4 regions of the Pseudescherichia sp. L3 genome follow, and region 1 is predicted to be linked to each of the others. Evidence: predicted binding sites of a transcription regulator. Region 1 holds the regulator's gene; each other region holds the start of a gene.
What was found. Region 1 encodes CRP, which controls carbon source genes, mostly activating them, when cyclic AMP is high. Its sites were predicted from a motif close to ATGTGANNNNNNTCACAT; they were not measured.
Positions count from the first base shown of each region.

Region 1 (5,799 bases):
AACGTCCTGCACCCGTTCCGGATCGGCAACGGCATTGCCGAGCGGATCTTCTTCGAGCAGCTGGCGATCCATGCAGGCTATCTGCTGGACTGGCGCGGCATTGAGCCAGACGCCTGGAGCGCGGCCAACCAGAGCGGCGCAATGGGCGACCTCTCGGCACTGATCGCTATCTTCACTCAGGTGGTGAGCGAAGCGGAGTAGAACGTTGCCGGATGGCGCTGCGCTTATCCGGCCTACTTTTTGCAGGCTGGCAAGCCTGCGCCGCCGGATATAAAACAGGTATAATAGGCGCACCGCGTTTATTGACCTAAAGATGCTGCACCATGATCCTGCTTATCGACAACTACGACTCCTTTACCTGGAACCTCTATCAGTACTTCTGCGAGCTGGGAGCTGAGGTCGTGGTGAAGCGCAACGACGAGGTAACCCTCGCCGATATCGCGGCGCTGGCCCCGGAGAAGATCGTGATCTCTCCCGGACCCTGCACGCCGGACGAGTCGGGCATATCGCTGGAGGTCATCCGTCACTACGCCGGTCAGCTGCCGATCCTCGGCGTCTGTCTGGGCCACCAGGCCATTGCGCAGGTTTTTGGCGCGACCATCGTGCGGGCGCAGAAGGTGATGCATGGCAAAACCTCGCCGATTACCCACAGCGGGCGGGGCGTGTTTCATGGGCTCAACAATCCGCTTACCGTCACCCGCTACCACTCGCTGCTGATCGATCCCGCTACGCTGCCCAACTGCTTCGAGGTGACCGCCTGGAGCGATACCCAGGAGATTATGGCTATTCGTCATCGGGAGTGGGATCTGCAGGGCGTGCAGTTCCACCCGGAGAGCATCCTGAGCGAGCAGGGGCACGCGCTACTGGCAAACTTTCTCAACCATGCCGATTTTTAGTTGCCATGCACTGATTTTTTATGCATATTTTGTGATTATATTTTCATAATCATTGCTGCATATAACGGATGGGCATGACATGGCAACTGAACAGAACGCAGTTACGCGCGCAACATTTGACGAAGTAATTCTGCCCATTTATGCACCGGCGGAGTTTATTCCGGTGAAAGGCAAAGGCAGCCGAGTGTGGGATCAGCAGGGCAAGGAGTATGTTGATTTCGCCGGCGGGATTGCCGTGACGGCGCTGGGCCACTGCCATCCTGCGCTGGTAGAGGCGCTGAAGAGCCAGGGCGAAACCCTGTGGCATACCAGCAACGTCTTTACCAACGAGCCGGCGCTGCGCCTGGCGCGCAAGATTATCGATACCACCTTTGCCGAACGCGTGCTGTTTATGAACTCCGGCACCGAGGCCAACGAAACCGCTTTTAAGCTGGCGCGCTACTACGCCTCTACGCGCCACAGTCCGTACAAAACCAAAATCATTGCTTTCCATAATGCCTTCCACGGACGCTCGCTGTTTACCGTCTCGGTTGGCGGCCAGCCGAAGTACTCTGACGGCTTCGGGCCAAAACCCGCCGATATCATCCACGTGCCGTTCAACGATCTTCATGCAGTGAAAGCGGTCATGGACGATCACACCTGTGCGGTGGTGGTTGAGCCGGTGCAGGGGGAAGGGGGCGTGACTGCCGCAACGCCAGAATTCTTACAGGGTCTGCGTGAGCTGTGCGACCAGCACCAGGCGCTGCTGGTCTTTGATGAGGTGCAGTGCGGGATGGGGCGCAGCGGCGATCTCTTTGCCTACATGCACTACGGCGTGACGCCGGATATCCTCACCAGCGCCAAGGCCCTGGGCGGCGGCTTCCCGATTAGCGCGGTGCTGACCACCGAGGCGATTGCCAGCGCCTTCCACGTGGGCTCTCACGGTTCGACCTACGGCGGTAACCCACTGGCCTGCGCGGTAGCGGGCGCGGCTTTTGACATCATCAGCTCGCCTGAGGTGCTGCAAGGCGTGAGCGAGAAGCGTCAGCGCTTTGTGAAGCATTTGCAGCAGATCGACGAGCAGTTTGACGTATTCAGCGATATTCGCGGCATGGGGTTGTTGATTGGCGCAGAGCTAAAACCTCAATACAAGGGGCGCGCCCGCGATCTGCTTTACGCGGCCGCCGATGAGGGCGTGATGGTGCTGAACGCCGGGCCGGACGTGATGCGCTTTGCGCCGTCGCTGGTGGTCACCGAGCAGGATATTGATGAGGGTATGCAGCGCTTTGCTGTGGCGGTGGCCAACATCACTCGGGCTTAATCTTTACTCCACCGGCGATTAAGCCAGATGCCATGATGCGGGCGCTGACGCCATGCCACCGACGAGATGGTGTGCATGCTGTTCAGATGCCCGATAATGCGCTGAAGATGCATCTCCATTGGGCTCATTGGACCCTGGGTGAGCGTCTCCGGCGCTTCAAGAATATTCGCGTCGCCGGAAGCCCCGGCCCCGTCATAGTCCAGCCGCTGCTGGCAGCGCTGAAGCGCAATTTCGCATGACTCGAGATAGCGCTGGGTCAGATCCGGCGTCAGCATGGTGTGCTCACGGGCCAGCGTCGTCAGGGCGTTTATATGCTCGACAATAAACTGGCTATGGGTCACCCAGAGCTTCATATCTTCCAGATAGTGGGTATTGAACCCCGGCTCCTGCATCGCCTGATTGAGCGAGTTAAAGAGGGCGTTGTGCGCCTGGTTGACCCGTATGCGCTGGTAGGCCAGCGGCGTCGGCTGCGGGTCGTCGCTGAGGATCAGGCGAATCGCATCCTGATCCTTCTCAATGGCATCATGGGCGTTTTTGCGCAGCAGACCGCTCTGCCACTGCGGCCAGAGCCAGACCATCCCGCCGAAGGCGATCAGGCAGCCAATCAGGGTGTCGATCAGCCGGGCGACAATAAAGTTCTCGCCGCTCAGGGTCAGGATCTGAATCGAGTACACCGCCGTAATGGTGAACCCCACCGTCGCCCAGCCGTAGCTCTTGCGAATAATCAGGTAGCTGATCAGCGTGATAAACAGCATGCCCAGCAGCGTATACCCCTCCGGGACATGGAAGTGCAGGGTAGCCCCGGCAACCGTTAACCCTGCCAGCGTGCCCGCCGCCCGGTGTAAAATACGTACCCGGGTAGCGCCGTAGCCGTTCTGCGTGACCAGCAGTACCGTCATCAGGATCCAGTAGGGCTTCGGCAGATGCAGGGCGCTGCCCATCAGGCTGGCGATACTCAGCATGACGCTGATGCGGGCAGCATTACGCAGCGCCGGAGATTTCAGCGACAGGTAGCTTTTTAGCGCCTCCCACAGCGGCTGGCGGCGTTGCTGGTCGGCCATCAGGTCGCGGCTATAGAGCGGACGCTGGGTACGCAGCACCCGGGCGATACGGCTAAAGTGCCAGGCACAGAACTGCCCAACCGGGTTTTGCGGATGCTGGCGGGCGATCTTCTCCAGCGCGCCAATCTGCTTCTCCATGGTGAAACGGGTCGGGTAGCGATGATACAGAATGTCGTCCGCCAGTACCCGAAGCCGGGCAGCGACCACCTGCGCATTCCAGCGGATCACCGCTTCGGCGTGGCTGCGCTCCACCAGCTTCTGCACCTCTTCCGGCTGGTGCAGGCTTACCGAGATGTGCTCCTGCAGATCCAGCGCCACCTGAAACGCCCGCAGCAGACGTTTGTAGTCGTTATGCTGGTTGGCAGCGAGCATATGCAGCTGCTGATAGCACTGGGTGATGAGATCCACCGCCTTTTGCTGACGCGCCAGCAGCGGTGGCAGGGCCTTCTCCGGATCGGCGTGCTGCGTCAGCAGGCTGTACTTCGCCTCGCAGTAGTCGGCGAGCTGGCGGTAGAGCAGGCTTAACGATTCGCGCAGGGGCTGCTCGCGCCACAGCCAGAACCAAAACCAGTTAAATGCCCCATACCAGAGCGTGCCAAGGGCGTAGATGAGCAGTGGCTCCCAGATCGGCATATTGCCCGCCAGGCTCAGGGTAAAGATAGCGGCGATAAGCGAAGCGGGCAGCAGGCGCGCGTGTAGAGGACTGATTTCCGCCGTGACGCCAAGCAGCATTGCCAGCCCGGCGAGGATCAGCGGGAGCGCAACGTTGGCCCCCAGCAGCAGCTGCACCGCCAGGCTACAGCCGGCAAACAGCGAGCCGCCGATAATCAGGCGCTTAAAGAAGCGTTTGTGTGGGGTATCGAGACCGGCAATGTTGCAGCAGGCGGGCACCAGCGAGAACAGTAGACCATGCTGAAGATGACCCAGCGCCAGGCCGATGGCCACGGGAAGACACAGCACCAGCGTTTGCCGCAGTGCGTAGTTAACTTCGGGGTGGTAGATTAACCTGCGCCACATGAGGAGGAGAGCAAAAACGGCGTCCGCGAGGCGATACGCCGTTTTTAAAGCTTAACGTGTTCCGTAGACGACGATGGTTTTGCCGTGCGCGGAGATCAGGTTCTGATCTTCCAGCATCTTCAGAATACGGCCCACGGTTTCACGGGAGCAGCCGACGATCTGACCGATCTCCTGGCGGGTGATTTTGATCTGCATCCCGTCCGGATGGGTCATGGCGTCCGGCTGTTTAGCCAGGTTCAGCAGGGTCTGCGCGATACGGCCGGTCACGTCGAGGAAGGCAAGGTTGCCCACTTTCTCAGAGGTGACCTGCAGGCGGCGAGCCATCTGCGACGAAAGGCGCATCAGAATATCCGGGTTGACCTGGATAAGCTGACGGAATTTTTTATAGGAAATTTCGGCCACTTCACAGGCGGTTTTCGCCCGTACCCATGCGCTGCGCTCCTGGCCCTCTTCAAACAGGCCCAGTTCACCGATAAAGTCTCCCTGGTTCAGGTAAGAGAGGATCATCTCTTTCCCTTCTTCGTCCTTGATGAGCACTGCCACTGAGCCTTTGACGATGTAATACAACGTTTCCGCTTTTTCACCCTGGTGAATCAGCGTGCTCTTCGATGGGTACTTATGAATGTGGCAATGAGACAAGAACCATTCGAGAGTCGGGTCTGTTTGTGGTTTGCCAAGCACCATGCGCGGTTATCCTCTGTTATAAGCTGGCGCCAGTCGCGGGACGGATCCGGCGGCTGGGGTTGCAATCATATGCTTCCCGAATCCTGGGAAGGGGGCCGTCAATATAGGCATGCGGCCTGTAATGGTTGAAGTCCTCTGCATACCTGCATAATGTCAATACATTACCGTAGCATCCTGACTGTTTTAGCATAGCTTTTGCCGTGTGTCTCCTGGTGTCTCGCTTCAGCTTGATGCATGTCGCCTTCCGTTGCGCGTTTTACTCGGCGCGCGTAATCTGTCGGGAAAATTGCCACTCTGGAGTGATGAAAATGCAAGCACGCGTAAAATGGGTTGAAGGGCTGACGTTCCTTGGCGAATCCGCCTCTGGTCATCAGGTGTTAATGGACGGCAACTCCGGGGATAAAGCCCCCAGCCCGATGGAGATGGTGCTGATGGCGGCAGGCGGATGCAGCGCCATCGACGTGGTGTCGATCCTGCAGAAAGGCCGTCATAGCGTGTCCGATTGCGAAGTGAAGCTGACCTCCGAGCGCCGGGAAGAGGCACCGCGTCTCTTCACCCACATCAACCTGCACTTTATCGTTACCGGCAAAGAGCTGAAGGATGCGGCGGTATCCCGTGCGGTGGATCTCTCGGCAGAGAAGTACTGCTCCGTGGCGCTGATGCTGGAGAAAGCGGTCAATATCACCCATTCATACGAAGTGATTGAAGCGTAACGTTAAAGGCCCGGTTAGCGTAGCGCCGCCGGGCACTATCTTATTCAATCTTCTTGCCTTCCATCAGCCGCTGCACCAGCGGCAGCATGATTAGCTCCATCGCCAGCCCCATTTTGCCCCCCGGCACC
Region 1 covers NZ_JANKYC010000003.1:48,796-54,594, reverse strand. The annotation lists gene NR795_RS15610 (putative adenosine monophosphate-protein transferase Fic) at 1-201, shown strand, start outside; gene pabA (aminodeoxychorismate synthase component 2) at 324-896, shown strand; gene NR795_RS15600 (aspartate aminotransferase family protein) at 976-2,196, shown strand; gene NR795_RS15595 (YccS/YhfK family putative transporter) at 2,193-4,274, opposite strand; gene crp (cAMP-activated global transcriptional regulator CRP) at 4,326-4,958, opposite strand; gene NR795_RS15585 (OsmC family protein) at 5,267-5,671, shown strand; gene NR795_RS15580 (phosphoribulokinase) at 5,712-5,799, opposite strand, start outside.

Region 2 (5,799 bases), on a different contig from region 1:
CGGTCGCGCTGATGCGGGTATTGCCAATTACCCCGCGCTTAAGCAGCAGAAAGCGCGTCGCTGCGCCGACCCAGCTATAGATAGTGATGGGCGTGTCGTGCTCGCCGGTCCAGGCAAGTACCCGGCGCATCCGCTTGAGCTGCTTATGCACGTCCTGCACCGTCTCTACCGGCGTGGCGAACAGCTCCCGAAACGTATCGGTGACGAGCTCTGGGCGCGACTGCTGCATCAGCCAGGTCTCACACGCCTGGGTAATCAGGGTCAGCGACAGGGTATTGATCACCTTCAGACGGCGGTTGGCCCGCGTCCAGCGCGACGACTCCATATTGAGGTTGGTACGCATCCCGTCCAGGGCATTGGTACGCCGCACCAGCGCCCCCCAGGCCTTATCCATCTCATCGCCGTCGCCATTCTGCACGCAGAGCTGCATCAGCTGGTACTGCGCCAACAGCAGGCTGTCCAGCTCACGGTCGATCTCTTGCTTCACCGAGCGCGGCGAGAAGAGCAGATCGGCCACGATAGCGCAAACGATCCCGATGACGATCTCGCTGCAGCGCTCAACGGCAAACTGTGGGGTCAGCAGCGGTTCGGCCTGCACGGTAATGACGATGATCAGCGCGGTGTAGCCCGACAGGCCCCACGCGTAGGAGTTCTCAACCCGCACCAGCGAGGAGAGCCAGGTACAGAAGCCCGCCCACAGACAGCAGACCATCAGCATCACCAGCGGGGCGCGGATCATGCCGATGATCATCACCAGCGCAGCAACGCAGCCGATAAAGGTGCCGACGATACGCAGCATGCCCCGGTAGCGGATCGCTCCCGAGTAGGGTTCGCCCCCGGCGGCAAAGGCCGGGCCAGCGGCCACAATCGCTGCCGTCAGCACCGCCCAGCGCGGCGTTTCAAGATTAAAGTGGAAGCCAACAAACAGCGCCAGCACAATGGCGCAGGCCAGCTTGATGGCAAAGCGCACGTGCTGGTTGGCGATGGAGAAAATACCCATCGTGCTTAGCCCATCTCACGCAGACGGTGGGCCAGCTTGCGGAAGAAGGAGTCCTGGCTGGCGTCCCGGTCTTTCTCCCCGGTGATCACCACCGTCGCGGTGGTGCCCGCCGGCCACAGGTTGCCCGGCTGGCTGTCGAGGCGGATACGCACCGGCACGCGCTGTGCCAGACGGACCCACTCCAGGTTAGAGTCGATGGTCGCCATCCCTTTGGCATCGCGGCTGCTGCTGGCGTTGGTCACCCCGGCGGCGATGCTGTCCACCGTGCCTTTCAGCACCTGGTTACTGCCAAGCGGCGTAATTTCGGTGCGATAGCCGGGACGCACGCCCTCCAGCTTGGTCTCTTCCATATAGGCCAGCACGTAGAAGGAGTCATGTTTTACCAGCGCCACCGCCGTTGAACCACGGGTGATAAACTCGCCGGTATAGACGTTAAGGTTGGTTACCCAACCGGCGGACGGGGCGCGGATCACCGTGCGCTCCAGGTCCAGCTTCGCCATATCGCGCGTGGCTTCGGCTTTTGCCAGCTGGTGAAGCACGGTTTGCAGGACGTTATTCGCCTGGTCAATCTCTTCCCGGGACATCGCCTGGATGCCGAGCTTATTACGCCGTCCGGCTTCCCGGCGTTTTTCCGTAGCCAGCGCCTGGTAGTAAGCGACATCCGCCTCGGCCTCCTCCAGCGCTTTCTGGTAGCGCGGCTGGTCGATGGTAAACAGCACCTGGTCTTTCTGCACCAGCTGGTTATCATGGACCTTCACATCGGTGATAAGCCCGGCGACGTCAGGGGCAATCGCCACCACGTCGGCGCTAAAGCGGGCGTCGCGCGTCCACGGCGACTCGGTGTAGTAGACCCAGGCACGAAAAATAGCGATGAAAGCCAGTATCACCAGAATCACGGTGATAGCGGTACGAGAGATATTTTTTATAAACGTTTTCACATCAACCTCAGACGAACAGGCGCGACAATAAATAGAACAGGCAGCAGTAGAGAGCTGTATTAAACAGCGCTGGATGCCAGACAAAATCGTAGATCCCGGTCGGGATCAGCACGCGGCGCACCAGCCAAAAGAGGGCCAGCGATAACAGTAGCTCGAAGAATATCGGCGGGAACGACAGGCCGAAGACCACGATAACGGGAAACAGACTCATGTTAACCTTGATTAGAGAGCGTGCAGGCGATGGTTTATTATTCACGTCACCGCAGGAATAAGGGCCGGAGAGGCCGGGCGAGAGTGACGTGTCTGTTACTTAGCTAACAGTATTTTACCGTAACTGTTATGTTGTTATCTATATTGTGTTATCTAAATCACTTTTAAGCCAGAGTGAACAATGGAAAGATTAAAACGTATGTCGGTGTTCGCCAAAGTGGTTGAGCTAGGATCGTTCACCGCCGCTGCCCGACAACTCCAGATGAGCGTCTCCTCCATCAGCCAGATCGTCGCCAGACTGGAAGACGAGCTGCAGGTTAAGCTGCTCAACCGCAGCACCCGCAGCCTGGCCCTGACCGAAGCGGGCAAGATCTACTACCAGGGCTGCCGTCGGATGCTGCACGAGGCGCAGGACGTGCATGAACAGCTCTATGCCTTTAACAATACCCCTATCGGTACCCTGCGCATCGGCTGCTCGTCTACCATGGCGCAGAACGTGCTGGCCAAAATGACCGCCGAGATGCTGCGCGACTACCCTGGCCTGTCGGTGGATCTGGTCACCGGGATCCCTGCCCCGGATCTGATTGCCGATGGGCTGGACGTGGTGATCCGCGTGGGCGCGCTACAGGATTCGAGTCTCTTCTCCCGGCGTCTAGGGGCCATGCCGATGGTGGTCTGCGCCGCAAAAAGCTATCTGACGCAGTACGGCGTACCTGAAAAGCCAGCCGATCTCGCTAATCACTCCTGGCTTGAGTATAGCGTGCGCCCCGACAATGAGTTTGAGCTGATCGCCCCGGAGGGACTGTCGACGAAGATCGTTCCCCAGGGACGCTTTGTCACCAACGATCCCATGACCCTGACCCGCTGGCTGACGGTGGGCGCAGGGGTGGCCTACGTCCCGCTGATGTGGGTGATCGACGAGATCAACCGTGGCACGCTGGAGATCCTCTTCCCGCGCTACCAGTCGGATCCGCGTCCGGTGTATGCCCTCTATACCGAGAAGGATAAGCTGCCGCTGAAGGTGCAGGTCTGTATCGATGCGCTGACAAACTACTTTGTGGAGGTGTCGCAGGTGTTTCAGACCATGCGCGGACGCGCAAAAGAGAAGTGAGGGATTTCCTGCCGGCTATCACCGGCAGGAAGAGGCGAGCAGGCCTTACGCCGTGCCGCCGACGGTTAGGTTGTCTACCTTCAGCGTTGGCTGGCCGACGCCCACCGGCAGGCTCTGCCCCTCTTTACCGCAGACGCCGACGCCGCTGTCGAGCTTGAGATCGTTGCCGACCATGGAGATCTGCTGCATGGCTTCGATGCCGGAGCCGATCAGGGTTGCCCCTTTCACCGGCGTCGTCACCTTGCCGTTCTCAATCAGGTAGGCTTCCGAGGTAGAGAAGACAAACTTACCAGAGGTGATATCCACCTGGCCGCCACCAAAGTTCGGGGCAAAGATCCCGTACTCCACCGACTCGATGATCTCCTGCGGAGTCGATTTCCCGGCCAGCATATAGGTGTTGGTCATACGCGGCATCGGCAGATGCGCGTAGGATTCACGACGGCCGTTGCCGGTCGGTGCCACGCCCATCAGGCGCGCGTTGAGCTTGTCCTGCATGTAGCCTTTCAGGATACCGTTTTCGATCAGCACGTTGTACTGACCCGGCGTGCCTTCATCATCGATAGAGATTGAGCCACGGCGGTTCATCATGGTGCCGTCATCAACCACGGTGCACAGCTTGGAGGCCACCAGCTCGCCCATCTGGCCACTGAACACTGAGGTGCCGCGACGGTTAAAGTCCCCTTCCAGACCGTGACCTACCGCCTCGTGCAGCAGCACGCCCGGCCAGCCCGCGCCCAGCACCACCGGCAGGGTACCCGCCGGAGCCGCCACCGCAGAGAGATTCACCAGCGCCATGCGTACCGCCTCTTTGGCCCAGGCGTCCGCCCGCGCTTCGCCGTCAGCGTCGCTGAGGAACCACTCGTAGCCAAAACGACCGCCGCCGCCGCTGGAGCCGCGCTCGCGTTTACCGTCATCTTCCACCTGTACGCTGACCGACAGGCGTACCAGCGGGCGAACGTCCGCCGCCAGCGTGCCGTCGGTGGCCGCCACAAGGATCAGCTCATAGACGCCGGTCAGGCTGGCGGTGACTTCCTGCACGCGCTTGTCGGCAGCACGGGCCACGTTGTTAACCCGGCGCAGGATGTCCAGCTTCTCTTCACGGCTCATGCCCTGAAGCGGATCGACGCTGGTATAAAGGGCGCTATGCTCAACTGCACCGAGGGTCTGCACCCGGCCATCACCGGCGTCGCGGACGATGGTGCGCGCAGCCTGGGCGCTCTGCTCCAGGGCCAGCAAACTGATCTGATCGGCATAGGCAAAGCCGGTCTTCTCGCCGCTGACGGCACGCACGCCTACGCCCTGGTCGATATGGTAGGAGCCATCTTTAATAATGTTATCTTCTAAAACCCAGGATTCGTGATAGCTCGACTGGAAATAGAGGTCGCCGTAGTCGAGACGGCGCTCGGCCAACTGGCCGAGGATGGAAAACAGATCCTGATGGCTCAGGCCGTTTGCCGCGAGTAATTGTTCACTAACCAGGTTCAAACTCATCGTTTTGCTACTCTCAGGTTGCCGCGCGTTGCGGTTATAAATTTCACTCTATTGAGAGTGAGGCAATTCGCTCAACTCGTCAAATCATTGCTATTTCGCGGGCGGGGTTCGCGGCTGGCGCAGCACTTCGTTGATCTGCGGTTTATCCATCGGGCCGCTGATGTGGTAGCGCAGAATAGAGACCTTGCTCCACAGCGGCCCCAGCACCTTGCTGGCGGCAAACACCGCTGCGCCAACGATCGGGTTAACGGCGAACGCGGCCGCGACGCCAACGGTGGCAGAGATCTCTGGGGCGACGACGGCCTCTACGTCCAGCTCCCGGCGCACCAGATTGACCGATCCCTTCATGGCGATATCCGCCTCAAGGCCGTCCACCAGCGTATCGTCGGTATGCAGAACGCCATCTTTGATCCACGCCGTGCTGCGGATAGAGTCAAAGTAAAAGCCTTCGCTAAAGGTGTCGCTGAAGTCAAAGCGCAGCTTACGCAGCAGGGCGTCAAAGCTCAGCAGACGCAGCAGCTGCCCGGCACGGCCAGTACTGACGTCGGCGATCTGCCCCTTGCCGAGGCGGGTATGCAGCACGCCGTTAAGAGAGGCCACATCCGGCTGCCACGGGGTATCACGCCAGTGGAGATCGTAATCCGCATCGACCGACGCATCACGCATAGGCGTGGTTACGCCAAAGAACTCCGTGGCCGAATCAATCTTATTCGCCCGCAGCTTACCTTTAATGGACGTGCGCTCGGCACCGCTGCGGTTAACCCACTCGCCGTCGGCGGTCAGGCGGGCGAAGCCGCTGTCCACCAGGCCGTTGGCCAGGGAGAGCGTATCGCCCTTGATGGTAAAATCACCCTCAATGCGGCCATATTTCTGTCCCCACAGCCAGCACTCGGCGCAGCGCAGCTGAAGATCGGGCCAGCCGCTGAAATCGATCCGCGTCTTGCCGGTCAGCAAAGCTTTTGGCGACAGCGGCTCGCTGGTTACCGGGGTCGGGTTGTAGTAGAGATAGCGAATGGCGGCGGTCCAGGGCCTGTTATCCGCCATTGTCA
Region 2 covers NZ_JANKYC010000004.1:35,368-41,166, reverse strand. The annotation lists gene aaeB (p-hydroxybenzoic acid efflux pump subunit AaeB) at 1-1,000, opposite strand, end outside; gene aaeA (p-hydroxybenzoic acid efflux pump subunit AaeA) at 1,006-1,938, opposite strand; gene aaeX (p-hydroxybenzoic acid efflux pump operon protein AaeX) at 1,946-2,149, opposite strand; gene aaeR (HTH-type transcriptional activator AaeR) at 2,330-3,259, shown strand; gene tldD (metalloprotease TldD) at 3,305-4,750, opposite strand; gene yhdP (AsmA2 domain-containing protein YhdP) at 4,841-5,799, opposite strand, start outside.
Region 2: aaeR (HTH-type transcriptional activator AaeR) is a predicted target of CRP. The motif match lies at 2,295-2,312, and genes of this name have one in related genera.

Region 3 (5,799 bases), on a different contig from region 1:
CGCCCACCGGGATAGTCCAGGCGCGAACCTCTTTCACACCAGCGGTGAAGTAGGTTTGCAGGTTCAGCAGTTCATAGCCAGCGCGAATAACGCGGTTCAGGCCCGGCTCTTCCAGACCCAGCTCGGCCATAAATTCATCACGGTCGGCATCGTCCAGCTCGGCAATGTCAGACTCCACGGCGGCGCAGACGGCAACTACAACTGAACCTTCTGCGGCAGCAATTTCACGCACTTTGTCGAGGTACGGATTGTTTTCAAAACCGTCTTCGTTGACGTTAGCGATGTACATGGTCGGTTTCAGCGTCAGGAAGCTCAAGTACTTAATGGCAGCCTTGTCTTCTTCCGTCAGGTTTTTCAGCGCGCGCAGCATGCCAGCGTTTTCCAGCTGCGGCAGGCATTTTTCCAGCGCGGCCTGTTCCGCTTTTGCGTCTTTATCGCCGCCTTTGGCTCGTTTCTGCACGCGATGCAGGGCGCGCTCGCAGGTGTCGAGGTCGGAAAGCGCCAGCTCGGTGTTGATCACCTCGATATCGTCAGCGGGATCCACTTTGTTATTTACGTGGATGATGTTGTCGTTCTCAAAGCAGCGCACTACGTGACCGATAGCTTCGGTTTCACGGATGTTGGTCAGGAACTGGTTACCCAGGCCTTCACCTTTGGACGCGCCTTTGACCAGGCCTGCGATGTCAACGAACTCCATCGTGGTCGGCAGAATGCGCTGGGGCTTAACGATCTCCGCCAGCTGATCGAGGCGCGGATCCGGCATCGGCACCACGCCGGTATTCGGTTCAATAGTACAGAACGGGAAGTTGGCAGCTTCGATGCCCGCCTTGGTCAGCGCATTGAACAGGGTAGATTTACCGACGTTCGGCAAGCCGACGATACCGCATTTGAATCCCATGGTTTACATCACCTTAATATCTTGATAATCAACCTGTTAGATGAAACAGATTGCTGAAAAGTTAATAACTTAGCCTATTATACACGTTACAGACGCGCTGCGCGGCAAAAATGGCGTCGCCCAGGGCTACTGCGCCTTAAACGCGTGCAGTCGATTGGTCGCTTTGACCAGATCCTCTTTCAGCCACAGCTCGGTGCAACGCACCGCTTCGTCAACGGCATCATCGATTAGCTTCTGCTCAGAGGCGGGCGGTTTGCCCAGTACAAAGCCCACAACTTTGTTTTTATCCCCCGGATGCCCAATTCCCACGCGTAAGCGGTGAAAGTTAGGGTTATTGCCAAACTTGCTGATGATATCTTTCAAGCCGTTATGACCGCCGTGGCCGCCACCCAGCTTAAACTTTGCCACGCCGGGAGGAAGATCCAGCTCGTCGTGGGCCACCAGCACCTCGTCCGGGTTGATACGGTAGAAGGTTGCCATCGCCGCCACGGCTTTACCGCTGAGGTTCATAAAGGTTGTCGGCACCAGCAGGCGAACATCTTCGCCCGCCAGGTTAATACGTGAAGTAAAGCCAAAGAATTTAGGCTCTTCCCGCAGCGGGGCGCGGTAGCGTTCGGCCAGCAGGTCGACATACCAGGCCCCGGCGTTATGACGGGTAGCCGCATACTCTGCGCCCGGGTTGGCAAGGCCGACAATCAGTTTAATCGTCACGTCTCTTTTCCTGAAAAGTTCACTCTTTGGCGCGTAGTTTACGTGGTAGCGCCGGCATTGACAAAATTCTGCCGCTAAAAGATAAAAACAGGAATAATTGCTTTAAACAACTATTAGAAGTTGATTGAGTTCAGCGGTTTATATGTAAAGTTCTGTGAATAAGATATTTATAAATGTGATCCCGCCCGCACCCTGTCAAAGAGGCCCTGCCTATACTTTATCCATAAGGATTGGGGATGTTTCCCGTTCAGCCCACAACGCCGGAGGTGACATATGAAACGCAAAAACGCATCGAGACTCGGTAATGCGCTTATGGGTTTAGGGTTAGTGGTGATGGTCGTTGGCGTCGGTTACTCCATCTTAAATCAGCTTCCGCAGCTTAACCTGCCGCAGTACTTCGCCCACGGGGCCATTCTTAGCATCTTCCTGGGGGCTATTCTCTGGCTGGCAGGGGCACGCATCGGTGGCCACGAGCAGGTGTGCGACAAGTACTGGTGGGTGCGCCACTACGACAAGCGCTGCCGTCGGGATCAACATAAGCATAGCTGATGATAACCAGCAATTTTGTCGGGTGGCGCTGCGCTTACCCGACCTACCCAACACTAAACGACTCTCGGGAGTCGTTTTTTTTACATTTTTTTTGCGAGTCCATTGACCCTCACGTAACGTAAGGCCCCAGAGTAGCGCTACTGGTTAGGACAAGGAGCAGCAATGTTAATTCAGGTAGGCGAGCTGGCAAAACGCGCTGGCATCACCGTTCGCACGTTACATCACTACGAACAAACCGGGTTGCTGCCGCCTTCCGCCAGAAGCGAGGCAGGCTACCGGCTCTATAACCTTGCGGATGTACAGCGCCTGCATATGATCCAGGCGCTGGCAAAAGCAGGGCTGGAGCTTGCCGAAATCAAGGACTTTCTGGAGCAGGATACGCTCTCACTTCCCGAACTGCTCGATGCACAAATCGCGCTACTGGACAGGCAGCTGCGCAGCATCCATACGCTACGCGACCAGCTTTGCATGCTGCGTACCGGGCTGGAAAATGAGAGCGAACCGGATCTGGAGTCCTGGCTACAGACTCTGGAGTTAATGACTATGTACGATCGCTGGTTTACCAAAGAAGAGCTACAGCAGCTGCCGTTCGCTGCCGAAGGCGAACGACTGGCCTCCCTCTGGGCGGCGCTGGTCAAGGAAGCGCAGACCCTGATGGCGCAAAAGATTACCGAGACCGATGCCAACGCCATGGATCTGGCGATCCGCTGGATGGATCGACTGGAGCAGGATACGGCGGGCAAGCCGGAGTTTCTGACCCGGCTTAATGAGATGCACAGCGTGGAACCGCAGATGCGCGAGCGGACGGGCATTACGCCGCAGATTATCGACTACATCACCCGCGCCTTTGCAGAGAGCAAGCTGGCTATCTGGCAGCGTTATCTTACCCCGCAGGAGATGGCTTTTACCCGTGCGCACTATTTTGACCGGCTAATGGAATGGCCACCGCTGGTGGCGAAGCTGCACCAGGCCACGCGGGAGGAGTGCGATCCTGCGTCTGAGCAGGGCCAGCAGCTGGCGCAGAACTGGCTGGTGCTTTTCCAGTCCTACGCCGGGGATCATCCCGCTACCCAGCAGAAATTCCGCGTGGCTATGCAGCAGGAGCCGCTGCTGATGAAGGGGACCTGGATGACTCCTGAGGTGCTGGCCTGGCTGCAGCAGGCGATTGGGGTAATGATGCAGCGCCGATACGCTGCATTCTAATTATTACAGGTCCGCCAGCGCCGCTTGCCGGTCAGGGTAGAACGCCAGCCGCCCGGCAATCGGCTTCACGCCTGCGCGCGCCATCGTGCGCAGGGGCTGAAACTCCAGGTTGCTGACCCGCAGCTCACAGCCTTCCGGCAGCCGTTTAACAAAGCGCTGGAATGCATCCAGTCCGCCTGCGTCCAGCACCGGTACCGCATCGCACTTCAGCACCACGATTCGCTTGCCAGCAATCCGTGACTCCAGATCGGTAAACAGCCCGTCGGCCGCGGCGAAGAAGAGCGGCCCAATGACCCGCAGCACGGTGACGTCATCGGGTACCTCGACGTTAACCGGCGCGAGGCGGGTCATACGGGCGATGCGGCGCATAAAGAGCAGCGATGCCAGCACGATGCCGACGCTGATAGCGATTACCATATCAAACAGCACCGTCAGCGACATGCACATCAGCATCACCATGATGTCATCCGTCGGTGCGCGTCGCAGCAGGTTAACGACCTTATGCGCTTCGCTCATGTTCCAGGCTACCATCAGCAGCAGGGCAGCCATTGCCGACAGCGGCAGCCATGAGAGCAGGGGGGCGAGCGCCAGCAGGGCGAGGATCACCAGCAGGGCGTGGATAATCGCCGCCACTGGCGAAGTTGCGCCCGCGCGCACGTTGGCCGCCGAGCGGGCAATTGCCGCGGTCGCGGTAATGCCGCCGAAGAAGGGGGCGATCAGGTTGCCCAGACCCTGACCGATCAGCTCGTTATTGGCTTTGTGCCGCGTGCCGGTCATGCCGTCGAGCACCACCGCGCAAAGCAGAGACTCAATTGCCCCAAGCATCGCCATGGAAAATGCGGCGGGCAGCAGCGCCTGCACCGAGGTCCAGCTCAGGGTAAACGAGGAGCCGGGCATCTGCCACGGCAGCACCAGCTGGGGCAGAAGCTGCGGAATACCGCTGCCCTGGGTACCATCGGCCAGCAGATAGTGAAAGCGCGATCCGATGGTCGCCACGTCAACGCCAGCCAGCTTAACCAGCGCCATCACCGCGCAGCCAGCCAGCAGGGCGGGAAGATGGCCTGGAAGGCGGATCCCGAGGCGCGGCCAGAGAATGAGCACCCCAAGGGTAACCACGCCGATGGCGGCATCCCCCAGGTTAAGGGTAGGCATCGCCATCACCAGCGCGCCAACCTTCTGCAAATAGTGCTCTGGCACCTGAGCCATCTGCAGCCCAAGAAAATCTTTTATCTGCATGGTGCCGATGGTGATGCCAATCCCGGCGGTAAAGCCCAGCGTGACGGGGAGCGGAATGTACTCGATCAGGCGACCAAAGCGGGCGAGGCCGAAGAGGATCAGAAACAGTCCGGAGAGAAGCGTGGCCACCAGCAGCCCCGCGAGACCAAACTGCTGGGAGACGGGATAGAGGATCACCACAAATGCCGCCGTAGGGCCGGAGACGCTAAAGCGCGAGCCGCCGCAGAGGGCAATGACAATCCCGGCCACCGCCGAAGTGTAGAGGCCATACTGCGGCGCGACGCCGCTACCGATAGCCAACGCCATCGCCAGTGGAATGGCAATGATGCCGACGGTAATGCCCGCCACCAGGTCGCGGGTGAAACGTGGGAAGGTATATCTCTCTTTCCAGCATGCATCGATTAGCGCGCGGAAGGGTAAAATCTCTGAAAGGTTCATCATCTTCATAAAGGCTAGTCATTCATACACGTATTATCCGTCATATGAATGTTAGATAATGCGTGAATACATCATACAAATGGTTTTCAGATACAAAAAAACCCGCCGAAGCGGGTTTTTAGTATACAGCGCGATTAATGCTCAAACATCGCGGAGATGGATTCTTCGTTGCTGATACGACGAATCGCTTCGGCCAGCATGCCGGAGAGCGTCAGGGTACGCACGTTCGGCAGGGCTTTGATCTCAGCGGAGAGCGGGATAGTGTCGCAGACAACCACTTCATCGATCACCGAGTGACGCAGGTTGTTTACCGCGTTGCCGGAGAAGATCGGGTGGGTAGCGTAGGCGAAGACACGCTTCGCGCCGCGCTCTTTCAGCGCTTCTGCTGCTTTACACAGCGTACCGCCGGTATCGATCATGTCGTCAACCAGCACGCAGTCGCGACCAGCAACGTCACCGATGATATGCATAACCTGAGAAACGTTTGCACGCGGGCGGCGCTTGTCGATGATAGCCATATCGGTATCGTTCAGCAGCTTAGCAATAGCACGCGCACGCACCACGCCGCCGATGTCCGGAGAGACAACGATAGGGTTATCGAGATTCAGCTGCAGCATATCTTCCAGCAGGATTGGGCTGCCGAACACGTTATCAACCGGAACGTCGAAGAAGCCCTGGATCTGCTCGGCGTGCAGGTCAACGGTCAGGACACGGTCAACGCCCACGCTGGAGAGGAAGTCGGCAACCACTTTTGCGGTGATAGG
Region 3 covers NZ_JANKYC010000001.1:1,662,499-1,668,297, reverse strand. The annotation lists gene ychF (redox-regulated ATPase YchF) at 1-898, opposite strand, end outside; gene pth (aminoacyl-tRNA hydrolase) at 1,025-1,609, opposite strand; gene ychH (stress-induced protein YchH) at 1,883-2,158, shown strand; gene NR795_RS08165 (MerR family transcriptional regulator) at 2,321-3,361, shown strand; gene dauA (C4-dicarboxylic acid transporter DauA) at 3,365-5,044, opposite strand; gene prs (ribose-phosphate diphosphokinase) at 5,170-5,799, opposite strand, start outside.
Region 3: pth (aminoacyl-tRNA hydrolase) is a predicted target of CRP. The motif match lies at 1,783-1,800, and genes of this name have one in related genera.

Region 4 (5,799 bases), on a different contig from region 1:
GCTGGAACCCCTGCTGCGCGGCGGCCAGAGAGGAGTCGACCTCTGCCGAGGTTGCCCACGGACGTGCCGAGAGCTGTTTTCCCGTTGCCGGATTGATGGATAGCGCGTGGGTTACTGATGAAATCGTCATTATTTGTCTCTCTACTTAAACAGGGAACTTGCTTTATCCTGGCCTACTCTGCTATTTCTGAAAAATGAATAATATTAACTTACCCATTCACAAATCGAGAACAGCATGGATTTAACCCAGCTTGAGATGTTCAACGCCGTGGCGCAGACCGGTAGCATTACCCAAGCCGCACAGCGGGTGCATCGGGTTCCGTCGAACCTGACAACGCGTATCCGCCAGCTTGAGGCGGATTTGGGGGTAGATCTCTTTATCCGAGAAAATCAGCGGCTACGTCTCTCTCCCGCCGGGCATAGCTTTTTACGCTACAGCCAGCAGATCCTTGATCTGGTAGATGAGGCGCGCAGCGTGGTCGCGGGTGACGAACCGCAGGGGCTGTTTTCGCTCGGCTCGCTGGAGAGCACGGCCGCCGTGCGTATTCCCCCTACCCTGGCCGACTTCAACCAGCGCTATCCTCGCATCCAGTTTGATCTTGCCACCGGCCCGTCGGGGACCATGATTGACGGCGTGGTGGAGGGTCGGCTCAGCGCAGCGTTCGTTGACGGCCCCTTGATGCACCCAGGGCTGGAGGGGATCCCGGTCTACCGGGAGGAGATGATGATCGTCGCCCCAGGCGGGCATGTGGCCATCAGCGACGCTACGCGGGTTAACGGCGCAAGCATTTACGCTTTTCGCGCTAACTGCTCCTACCGCCGTCATTTTGAGAGCTGGTTTAAGGCAGCCGGAGCCACGCCCGGCAAAATTCATGAGATGGAGTCCTACCACGGCATGCTGGCCTGTGTGGTTGCCGGGGCCGGGCTGGCACTGATGCCGCGCAGCATGCTGGAGAGTATGCCTGGCCATCATCAGGTTTCCGCCTGGCCGCTGGCCGAGGAGTGGCGCTGGCTGACCACCTGGCTAGTATGGCGTAGGGACGCAAAGAGCCGCCCGCTGGAGGCGTTTATCGCTCTGCTGCAAGAGCGACCGCAGACGTCATAGGATAATACAATAGATGTTTCAGGATGTTGCGTCGTTGACCCGCAAGGGATATTTTTAAGCAGTCGCCATTAACGGTTAACGGAAAAATAATGAATACCAAAGCCCGTAAGGTCATGATTATTGGTACCGGCAACGTCGGTGCGTCGGCTGCCTACGCCCTGCTCAATCAGAACATTGCCGAAGAGCTGATTCTGGTCGATCTCAACCGCGATCGCGTCGAGGGACACGCCCAGGATCTGGCAGATGCAGCAGCCTATATGCCAGGGATGATGGCTATCTCTACCCGTGACGTCAGCGAGTGCGCGGATGTCGATATCGCGGTGATCACCGTCTCCGGCGGGCCGCTCCAGCCCGGCCAGACCCGGCTGGACGAACTGACCAATACGGCCAAAATCGTCAAAAAGATCGTGCCACAGATGATGGCGAACGGCTTCAACGGCATCTTTCTGATCGCCACCAACCCGTGTGACATTATCACCTGGCAGGTATGGAAACTCTCTGGCCTGCCGCGTAATCAGGTGATTGGGACCGGCGTATGGCTGGATACGACCCGTCTGCGCCGCTCTCTCGCCCAATCGCTGGATATTGGCGCACAGAGTATCGATGCCTTTATCCTTGGTGAGCATGGCGATACTCAGTTTCCGGTCTGGTCTCACTCTTCGGTGTACGGTTCACCCATCGCCGAAGTCTACCGGCGCAAGACCGGTGAAGCGTTAGATCGTGAGCGTCTGGCGGAGCAGGTTCGCCGTCAGGGTTTTGATATCTACGCCCGTAAAGGCTGCACCGAGTACGGCATTGCCGGGACTATCGCCGAGATCTGCCGCAATATCTTCACCGGCAGCCACCGGGCGTTAGCCATCTCCTGCGTACTTGACGGAGAGTATGGCGCGAACAATATCGCCATCGGCGTGCCGGCGGTGCTGGCCCAGAACGGCGTCCAGCAGATTATCGAATTGCAGCTGGCTGAGGATGAGCAGGCGAAGTTCCAACACTCGGCAAGCGTCATTGCCGCAAACATCGCCCGCCTGCCTTAATCGTTGTCGATTGTCGTTAGCCTGCCGCACCACGACGCACCAACAGCAGCGTCAGGCTAAACGACATTACCAGCGAGATCAGTACGCCGGAGATGGCATACGGGAACCACGGGCCGATGTAGGCTGGCAGGCTGAAGATGCTGGAAAGAATGTAGCCAAACAGCCGCACACCAAAGAAAGCGATAAACGCCGACGCCACGCTGCTGGCAATCGTCGCGGCAATAAACGCACGTTTCTCTTTAGTCAGTACGCCAAACAGCGCCGGTTCAGTGATGCCCAGCAGCGCGGAGATGGCCGCTGACAGCGTCACGGTGCGATCGTCGCGATGACGATTCTGGAACCAGATAGCGAAGGTCGCCCCGGCAATGGCCATGTTTGCCATGCACATCATCGGCATTAGCATGTCGTAGCCATGTTCGCTGAAGTTTTGCAGGGCAATAGGCGTCATCGCATGGTGCATGCCGGTGAGGATCGCCACCGGACGGATCGCGCCCACGATTAACCCTGCCAGCACCGATGAGGTGTCAAACAGGCCCTGAATACACCACGCCAGGCCTTTGCCCAGCCAGATGCCTACCGGACCAATCACCACTAACGCCACCAGCGCAGTGATAAACAGCGTCAGCGTCGGCGTAAACACCGTTCTCAGCACCTCCGGCATGACGCGATCCACCGCGCGATGGATATAGCTCAGCGCCAGCACCGAGAAGATGACCGGAATGACGCTGGAGGCGTAGTTGAATATCGACACCGGCAGCACACCGGCAAACCAGTAGGCCTGCACCGCCCCCGGCGCACCGCTCGACAGCTGCTTAGCCGCCTCAATCAGGGAGGGATACATCAGGCAGGCCACCACGGCTGCCGCTAAATATTCGTTGGTTTTAAACATTTTGGCGGCGGATACCGCAAGGAAAAACGGCAGGAACCAGAACACGCCGCTGGCGATCATATCGATCACCATCACGGTGTCGCTTTTTGCTGACAGCAGATTCATGGCAATGAAACCGGCCAGCAAGCCTTTGATCATCCCTGCACCCGCGATAGCCGGTACGATAGGGCCAAACACGCCGGACACCGTGTCCATAAACAGCGAGATTAAGCCTTTTTTGGCTTTGCCAGGCGCTTCGCCGGTTGGCTCAGCGGTTACCTCGCCGCCGATCTGTTGATACCACTGATTCACCTGCGGGCCGATAATCACCTGATACTGCTCGCTTTGCAGCTGTGCGCCCAGCACGCCAGGAAGCTGGGTCACGGCCTGTTGATTGATCTTCCCCTCATCCACCAGATCGAAGCGCAGACGGGTCATGCAGTGCCAGACTTTATTGATATTTTCTCGACCGCCAACGCCTTGAATTAGCGCGTTGATGATGGCTGGATTACTCATTTGCTGGCTCCTTATCTGCCTTGGTGACGGCATGTTCAATGCTGAAGAAGTCTACGACAAGGCGGCAGCGATAAACAGACCAATAAAAAGTGATAATGCTCACATAACCCTTACAGAAAGGTGCTGGGAGCAGCAATAAGGTAGAATTGGTCTGGTTTTTTTATCAATTACCAACCCTGCACGGACCAAAATAAAGTGCTGGAAATCGGTAAATAAGAGCAGGAATAATAGTCCCCGCAATCTGCTTTCAGTCAGCCGTCAGGAGCGACCATGACACCCACTTTAATCACCAACGTTGAATGTTTCATCACCCGCCCCGATCGCCACAACCTGGTGCTGGTCAAAGTCACCACCGATAAGAGTATCGTTGGTTATGGCTGCGCCACGTTTCAGCAGCGGCCGCTGGCGGTCAAAACCATGGTGGATGAGTACCTGAAACCGCTGTTGATGGGGCGCGATGGCAACCACATCGAAGATCTGTGGCAGATGATGCAGGTAAACGCCTACTGGCGAAATGGTCCGGTGATGAACAACGCTATCGCGGGCGTGGATATGGCGCTGTGGGATATCAAAGGCCAGCTGGCGGGCATGCCGCTCTACCAGCTGTTCGGGGGGAAATCGAAGGACGCGATTGCGGTTTACAGTCATGCTGCCGGTGAAAGCATGGATGAACTCTATCCGCAGGTAGACGCTCTGCTCTCACAAGGTTATCGCTACATTCGCTGCCAGCTCGGTTTTTACGGCGGCACGCCGCAGGATCTGCATGCTACACGCGAACCCACGGCGGGCGCCTATTACGATCAGGACGAATACATGGCGAATACTATCGCTATGTTTAAAGCCCTGCGCGAGAAGTACGGCCACCGTTTTCATATTCTACATGACGTGCATGAGCGGCTTTTTCCGCAGCAGGCGATTCAGCTGGCGAAGGCGCTGGAGCCTTATCAGCCCTGGTTTTTGGAAGATATCGTGTCGCCGCAGCAGAGCGGTTGGTTAGCGCAGATCCGGGCGCACAGCAGCGTGCCGCTGGCGATGGGCGAGCTGTTTAACAACCCGGCCGAGTGGCACGATTTGATCGTTAACCGGCAGATCGATTTTATTCGCTGCCATGTGTCGCAAATCGGCGGCATTACCCCAGCGCTCAAGCTGGCGGTGCTGTGCCAGGCCTTTGGCGTGCGGCTGGCGTGGCATGGGCCGCCGGATATGACCCCCGTCGGCGTGGCGGTGAATACCCATCTTAATATTCACCTGCATAACGCAGCGATTCAGGAGTTCATTCCGCCGCAGGCGAATACCCTGGCGGTGTTCCCCAACGCACCGCAGGCGGAGGGCGGGTATATGTATCCGCTCGATCGTCCGGGCATGGGTATACAGGTTGATGAAGCGGCGCTGGCGCGTTTCCCGCTGGTCTATCGTCCACACGAATGGACGCAAAGCCGCCTGCCCAACGGGGCGATGCACACGCCTTAACTGCCGCTGCGAAAGCGCAGGTTGTCGGCATTGAACGGCGTAACGTAGGTACATTCGTAATGAATGTCGATCACCTCGCTTAAGATCCACACCTCGCTGCCGGAAAGTATGCCGCGATTGGTTATTTTCATGGCAGGCGTGCCGCGTTTGCAGCCCAGCAGCGCGGCCTGGGCTTTGTCCACCGCCACCGCCTGATAGTGGGTGAGGAAGTGGGACAGCGTCAGGCCTTTGCCGATCGCATAACGTTGCAGTGAGCTTTCAATTGCCTGCTGATTGAGGTCAGGAAAGCGCGCCAGCGGCAGGCTGGAGGTTTCAATCTGCGTGCAGCGATCGTCCACGTAGCGCAGGCGGCAGAAGTACCATAGCCACTCATTTTCCCCGATGCCAAATACCTGCTGCTGCTCCTTGCTGGGCAGCCGTTTATGCAGGCTGAGCAGGCGATAGCGCATTTGGTCAAAGCGTTTTTCGGTGATGGAGTTATAAACCAGCGGATTGCTGCGTGCGTTTTCGCTGACGTAAATACCCGAGCCCTGCACGATACGAATAATGCCGATGCTGACCAGCTTTTTTAAGGCTTCCCGCACGGTGTAGCGCGAAACGCCATACTCTTCGGCGAGTTCGCGCTCGGCGGGTAATTTATGTAACGGCTCGCTGGCCGTCTGGAAGATCTTGCTAAGCAGATCCTGAGTAATAAATTCCCGTTTTTTCATGGTGTCCATCAAGGTTAGGGAAAAACGCGTGCTTACTACGGGTTTAAAATGAGATCTAAATCACAAAATGGTTGTGTTTTCGCCAGTGAACGTTTT
Region 4 covers NZ_JANKYC010000001.1:1,197,647-1,203,445, reverse strand. The annotation lists gene sad (succinate-semialdehyde dehydrogenase) at 1-130, opposite strand, end outside; gene NR795_RS05895 (LysR family transcriptional regulator) at 236-1,105, shown strand; gene NR795_RS05890 (L-lactate dehydrogenase) at 1,195-2,139, shown strand; gene NR795_RS05885 (PTS transporter subunit EIIC) at 2,156-3,523, opposite strand; gene NR795_RS05880 (enolase C-terminal domain-like protein) at 3,794-4,993, shown strand; gene NR795_RS05875 (GntR family transcriptional regulator) at 4,990-5,703, opposite strand.
Region 4: NR795_RS05880 (enolase C-terminal domain-like protein) is a predicted target of CRP. The motif match lies at 3,611-3,628, and genes of this name have one in related genera.